DNA from 2 places in the Kribbella sp. NPDC056861 genome. Region 2 is predicted to be linked to the other one. Evidence: riboswitches for the same ligand, from Rfam matches in the RefSeq annotation. Region 2 holds a riboswitch; the other holds the start of a gene.
The links. A riboswitch is a leader RNA that binds a small molecule or an ion and turns the genes downstream of it on or off. The one in region 2 is predicted to bind S-adenosylmethionine.

Region 1 (3,403 bases), on a different contig from region 2:
ACGGTGTCGTCAGCCTGCGCGGCGACGGACGGAGCGTCACCCGGGATCTCGGTGCGTCCGAGCAGTACGTCGAACGCAGCGCGCACCCGCAGCGGGATGGCGTAGATCGGGGTTCCCGTGACAACCAGCGCGCCGAAGATCGCCAGCAGCACCAGCAGCGGCGCCGCGACGTACTGCGTGAGCAGGTCGGACAGCAGCGAGGAGACGAAGTAGCCGATCGCTCCCCCGGCGTCCTGCAGCCTGCCGTCGGCCGGGTTGCTGGGCCGCGGCAGTCCGTTGGCGATGTGCACCAGACCGAGCACACCGAGCGAGAAAGTCGTCCAGCCGATCACCTGGCGACCGGCCGGGCCATTGCGCTCGGGGTCGCGCATCGTGCGCACGGCGACGAAGAGGAGCAGTAGCGGTACGGCCCAGCCCAGCATGCCGACGCTGCCGCCGACCACTGTGCGAACGCCGTTGCCGACTGCGCCAGGGAGGTTCCACCAGATCGCGGCGGCCACTACGAGCGCCAGACCGATCAGCGTGAGGCCTGCCCCGTCGCGACGGTGGGCCGGGTCGAGGTCACGAGCGCCGTGCCCGATCCCACGGACCATGCCGCCGAGCAGGTGAGCGAACCCGATCCAGAGCTTGACCAGGCCGCGGGCGATGGCCAGCATCGCGGACGCGAACGGACCTGCACTGCTGGGTTTGGGTGTGGCTGTCCGCGCAGCGGTGGTGCCACTGCGCTTCGTGCTCTGCCCACGCTTCTGCGCGGCTGATGGACGGGAGCGGCTACCAGCTGCCGCGCCACCCTTAGCTGGGCCGCTGGCTGCCGACTTCCGCGCCCGCGCCGTGGAAGACGTGCGGGTCGCCATGTCTAGCAGGCTACCCCGACTACCACTCGAGTCACACGTGTCACACGCCGATCACACCGCCCCATCCGTAGCGTCACGACACCGACGGCAACCCCCATCCAACCCCGTACTACGCGCCGGTGGTGCCGTCGAGTTGCTCCCGCAGCAGGTCGGCATGACCGCAGTGCCGGGCATATTCACCGATCAGGTGGATGTAGATCATCCGCAGCGACGAGACCTCGTCCCGGAAGGTGAACTGCTCGTCAAGCGAGTGCCCCTCAGCGGCCTGATCGGAGAGCGCCCACTCGGCGATCAGACCCTCGTACTCCGCCTGAGCACGGCTCGCGTCGATCAGCTCGAAGTCGGCGTCCTTGCCGAGCGCCGGGTCGAAAACAGGCTCGGCCGGGTCGCTCGCGGCGAAGTAGATGCGAAACCAGATCCGCTCCACCTTGGTCAGATGCCGGAGCAGTCCGAGCAGCGTCAGATTCGACGGCGGCGACGGCTGTGCGGCGAGCTGCTCGGCGGTCAGGCCGGCGCACTTGTGCAGCAACGTGGCCCGGTAGAAGTTCAGATATCCGGCGAGCAGTTCCGGCTCGGGAGCGATCAGCGAGCCCTCGGGCCGATCGACCTCGGGTGCGGTCCAAGTCATCCGCGCATCCTCCCCCGGCACTGCCCGCACGAGCCATCGCTTTACTTCGAACCAGAAATCAGCGATCCCGTCACGCCTGGCGTCTCACGATACGTGCGAGTATCCCAATCCATGAGATAGCTGCTGGCGCACCCAGCACTTCGTTGGCTACCTTCGTTGGCAGGTCATGAGTGCCAGCGCCAAGCCCCAGCTCGCTGGCCGGCAACCCTCCTCCGCGGTGGGGTGCCCTGGGTGAGGACCCGGCCGTTCGGATACCCCGTTTCGGCAAGTGCGGACCCCCCTGGGAGCCAGAACCATGTCGATTCTCTCCATCCTCGAGACTGCCAACACCGCCGTGACCACCCGGCCGGCTGTCGCCAGACTCACCACCGGCAGCATCCCCGCCACCGTCGCGAGCGACCTGCTGGTCCCGCTGGCCGACGGCCGCGTCACCGACTACGCGAACTTCGACCACGGTGCGAGCTCGCCGTGTCTGGAGTCGGTGCGAGCAGCGGTCGAGGCCGCGCTCCCGTCGTACGCGTCGGTGCACCGCGGCAACGGGTACGCATCCCGCATCACCACCCAGTGGTACGAGCGGGCCCGCGCCGAGGTGCACGGCTTCGTCGGCGCCCGCGAGGACGACCAGGTGATCTTCACCCGCCAGACGACCGACGCCCTCAACCTGCTGGCCCGTGCACTCCCGGCCGACGCGACCGTGATCGTGTTCGAGTCCGAGCACCACGCCGCTCTCCTCCCCTGGCCGACCGATCGGACCATCCGGCTCGCCGCGCCGACCAGCCACACCGCTGCCGTCACCGCGGTCGCCGACGCACTGCGCACCGCTCCCGAGGGCCCGCGCCTGGTCGTCCTCACCGGCGCGTCGAACGTCACCGGCGAGATCTTCCCGATCGCCGAGATCGCTGCCGTGGCCAAGGCGCACGGCGCCCGGATCTGCCTGGACGCCGCGCAGCTCGCCCCGCACCGCGAGGTCGACATCCAGCAGCTCGACGTCGACTGGGTCGCCCTGTCCGGCCACAAGCTCTACGCCCCGTACGGCGCCGGCGCGCTGATCGGCCGCGCCGACTGGCTCAACGCGGCCGACCCGTATCTGCTCGGCGGCGGCGCAACCGCCTCGGTCACCAGCGACACCACGGTCTGGAACCAAGGTCCGGCCCGGCACGAAGGCGGCTCCCCCAACGTGATCGGCGCGATCGCGTTGGCCGCCGCCTGCGCCGCGATCACCGAGCACCGTGAGGCCATCGAGCAGCACGAGCGCAGCCTGCTCGCCCGGCTTCGCACCGGTCTGGCGCAGATCGCCGGCGTCAACACCTACGACATCTTCGGCGCCGACGCGGATCGCGTGGGCACGGTCTGCTTCACCATCGACGGCGTCAGCTCGACCCTGGTCTCCGCTGCGCTCTCGGCGGAGTACGGGATCGGTGTCCGGGACGGCAAGTTCTGCGCGCACCCGCTGGTCGGCCACCTGCTGGCCGACTCCCCGGAAGCCACCGCCGTCCGCGCGAGCCTCGGTCTCGGTACGACGCGCGAGCACGTCGACCGTCTCGTCAACGCGGTCCGCAGCCTGGCCGTCAACGGCCTCGCCGCGGAGTACGAGGAGTCGGGTCACGGCTGTCAGCCGATCGGCGACCCGCGCGACCTCGTAGCCCCCAGAATCTGGTGAACCGGTGGCCTGACCACTGCTCGGTCAGACCACCGATCAACAACCTAGATACCCGGCTCCAGACCTGTGTGGTGAGCAGCAAACGCCAGCAGGTCCGCCCACTCCGACGCAACCATGGCCGCGGGCTTCCCGAAACCGTGGCCGGTGTTGACCTCGATGCGGCTCAGGACCGGGCCATCCCCTGTGTGGGCGTGCTGCAGCGTCGCCATGAACTTGTGGCTGTGCAGCGGCACCACCCGATCGTCATGGTCGCCCGTGACG
Region 2 (3,403 bases):
GTACCGCGTCCAGGCGCTGCTGACGCTGGCCGGGATCACCCATCCTCGCTACGGCCCGCGCAAATCGCTGCCGACCCACACCCCGGGCGCTACCCACCGCCTGCGCTGATCCGCGTGAAAGCGCTGAGTCTGGGCACAGGATGGCTCTATGAAAATTGACGGGGACGGGCTGTACCTGGTGGCTGGGGCGGCTCTGCTGGTCGGGGCCGTGTTGCCCCGGTTGCTACGGCGGTACGCGATCTCGGCGCCGATCGCCTTCGTGGGCGCCGGCCTGTTGCTCGGGTTGTTCGTCGATCGCTCGCGGTTGAGCCCGATCGCGGAGCCGAAGCTGACCGAGCATCTGGCCGAGCTGACGATCCTGATCGCGCTGATGGGCGTGGGGTTGGCGATCGATCGGCCGATCGGGTGGAAGCGATGGATGGTCACCTGGCGACTGCTGCTGGTGGCCATGCCGGCGTGTATCGCGGCCGTCGCCGGGGTGGGGTGGCTGGTCGGGTTGGCGCCGGCGACCGCGCTGCTGTTGGCCGCAGTACTGGCTCCTACTGATCCGGTGCTGGCGTCCGACGTGCAGGTGCAGGGGCCGACGACGGGTGAGGGCGCTGAGCCCGAAGAGGACGACGAGGTGCGGTTCGCGCTCACCTCGGAGGCGGGGCTGAACGACGGGCTGGCCTTTCCCTTCATCTATGCGGCCGTTTTCGCTGCCACCAAAGGCGCGGTGGGCAACTGGGCGCTGGAGTGGTTCGCCTGGGACCTGATCGGCAAGACCGTGATCGGGGTCGCGATCGGGGTCGGCGCCGGCTGGTTGCTCGGCAAGATGGCTTTCGCGGCGCCGTCGCGGACCTTCCGGCTGGCTGACTCGCGCGAGCCGGTACTGGCGTTGGCGATGACGCTCGGCGTTTACGGGCTCACCGAAGTGCTGCACGGGTATGGGTTCGTCGCCGTGTTCGTGGGTGCGTTGACGTTGCGGGCTTCAGAGCGCAGTCATGACTTCCATGAGGATCTGCACGGCTTCATCGAGCAGCTCGAGCACATCCTCACCTGGGGGATCCTGCTGCTGCTCGGCGTCGCGATCACCGGCGGGCTGCTCAAGCCGCTGACCTGGTCCGGCGCCGCGATCGGGCTACTCCTGGTCCTCGTACTCCGCCCGCTGACCGCCTGGCTCTCGCTGACCGGTACGCCGATGCGCCGGTCCGAGCGTTGGGTGACAGCCGCGTTCGGCGTACGGGGTGTGGGGTCGGTGTTCTACCTCGCGTACGCCGGCGCCGACTTCTCCACCGACCTGCCGTGGTTGTGGGCGACCGTCGGTTTCACCGTCGTGCTGAGTGTGCTGGTGCACGGCGTCGCGGCGACTCCGTTGATGCGGATGCTCGACCACAGGCGTGACAAAGCAGCGAAGTGAGATTGCCGTCTTGCATGGTGGGATCGAAAGACACGATCCGGACCCGATTGGGTAACCTCGGCAGTGCTCATCCAGAGGGACTGAGGGAAACGGCCCGTTGATGTCCCGGCAACCCTCCCCGTACGGCGTTCTCGATCCGAGGCGTCCGGCGGCGGAACGGTGCCAAATCCGTCCTGTGCCGAGATCCGGTACGGGGAAGATGAGGAGGGAAAACTCCGTCATGAGCCTGAGCACCGCAGCCGCCACCCACACCATCCGTGAAGGTGCCTTCGGCAACGGAACCCACCTGAGCTGTCGCGCCTGTGGCGCGAAATCCGAGCTGGGTCCGTTCTATGCCTGTATGGAGTGCTTCGGTCCGCTGGAGGTCGGGTACGAGTTCCCGACCATCACGCGTGAGCAGATCGAAGCCGGACCCAAGAACATCTGGCGGTACCAGCCGCTGCTGCCGGTCCCGGTCGACGTGGCGAGCTTCCCGAACATGGAGCCCGGCTACACCCGGTTGATCGACGCCGGCAACCTGGCCCGCGAGCTGGGCCTGCGCAAGCTGTGGGTGAAGGACGACTCGGGCAACCCCACCCACTCCTTCAAGGACCGGGTGGTCGCGTCCGCCCTGAGCGCCACCCGCGAGCTCGGCATGCGGGTCTTCGCCTGCCCCTCCACCGGCAACCTGGCCAACGCGGTCGCCGCGGCCGCCGCCCGGGCCGGCATCCGCTCGGTCGTGTTCGTGCCGCAGGACCTGGAGCGGCCCAAGATCATCACCACCGCCGTGTACGGCGGGACGCTGGTGGCCGTCGAGGGCAACTACGACGACGTGAACAAGCTCGCCTCCGAGATCGCCGGTGAGGAGGACGGCTGGGCGTTCGTGAACGTCAACGTCCGGCCGTACTACTCCGAGGGCTCCAAGACGCTGGCCTTCGAGATCGCCGAGCAGCTCGGCTGGCGGATCCCGCAGCAGGTGGTGATCCCGGTCGCGTCCGGCTCGCAGCTGACCAAGATCGACAAGGGCTTCACCGAGCTCGGCAAGCTGGGGCTGGTCGACGCGACCGACTACAAGATCTACGGCGCCCAGGCGACCGGCTGCTCGCCGGTGGCGCAGGCGTTCCGCGACGGGTACGACGTGGTGAAGCCGGTCAAGCCGGACACCATCGCGAAGTCGCTGGCGATCGGCAACCCGGCGGACGGGCCGTACGTGCTCGACGTGGCCCGGCGGACCGGTGGGGTGATCGAGGACGTCAGCGACGAAGAGGTGATCGAGGGCATCCAGTTGCTCGCCCGGACCGAGGGCATCTTCACCGAGACCGCGGGCGGGGTGACCGTCGCGACGCTGAAGAAGCTGATCGAGACCGGCCAGCTCGACCCGGAGGCCGAGACGGTGATCATCAACTCCGGCGACGGGCTGAAGACGCTCGACGCCGTGGCCGACCGGGTCGGCCCGAAGGTCACCATCCCCGCGTCGTACGACGCCTTCGTGAAGGCTGGTCTGCAGTGAGTGTGAGCGTCCGTGTCCCGACCATTCTGCGCCCGTACACCCAGGGCGTCTCCGAGGTCTCCGTCGAGGGTGGCACGCTGAGCGAGGTGCTGGAGTCGCTCGATGCGTCGTACCCGGGGATCAAGAGCCGGGTGCTGGACGAGTCGGGTGAGCTGCGGCGGTTCGTGAACATTTATGTGGACAACGACGATGTGCGGTTCTCTGAGGGGCTGCAGACGCCGATCAAGGACGGCGGCCAGGTCTCCATCATCCCCGCTGTCGCCGGCGGCTGATTTTCTTCTTTGTTTTATTGGCGTTTGGGGTCCCCGCCGTGGTGATGAGGCGGGGATCCGCCGTTGTGGCTGAGGTCGGCGTCCGCCTGAAGTACTAGAAGCAGTTGGCTCAGTTGCCTTAGGTGGCACCGAACGCAGAAAGGCAGTGGGCCTCAGCCCACTGCCTTCTGCTTTTCTACTTTCTTCTGTTCTTGTTGCTGTTGGTCAGTCGGTGCCGAACTCCATGGCTGCGTTGTCGAGCAG

Region 1: it holds a riboswitch for S-adenosylmethionine, as region 2 does, so the genes downstream of both, AB0P21_RS04955 (aminotransferase class V-fold PLP-dependent enzyme) here and thrC (threonine synthase) in region 2, are expected to answer to the same signal.

The regions. Positions count from the first base shown of each region.
Region 1 covers NZ_JBFBNQ010000001.1:1,091,277-1,094,679, forward strand. The annotation lists gene AB0P21_RS04945 (DNA translocase FtsK 4TM domain-containing protein) at 1-854, opposite strand, end outside; gene AB0P21_RS04950 (DinB family protein) at 964-1,482, opposite strand; SAM riboswitch class IV at 1,645-1,759, shown strand; gene AB0P21_RS04955 (aminotransferase class V-fold PLP-dependent enzyme) at 1,778-3,142, shown strand; gene AB0P21_RS04960 (prolyl oligopeptidase family serine peptidase) at 3,187-3,403, opposite strand, start outside.
Region 2 covers NZ_JBFBNQ010000003.1:1,113,409-1,116,811, forward strand. The annotation lists gene AB0P21_RS19175 (DNA-3-methyladenine glycosylase 2 family protein) at 1-109, shown strand, start outside; gene AB0P21_RS19180 (cation:proton antiporter) at 149-1,399, shown strand; SAM riboswitch class I at 1,464-1,605, shown strand; gene thrC (threonine synthase) at 1,620-2,888, shown strand; gene AB0P21_RS19190 (MoaD/ThiS family protein) at 2,885-3,160, shown strand; gene argG (argininosuccinate synthase) at 3,365-3,403, opposite strand, start outside.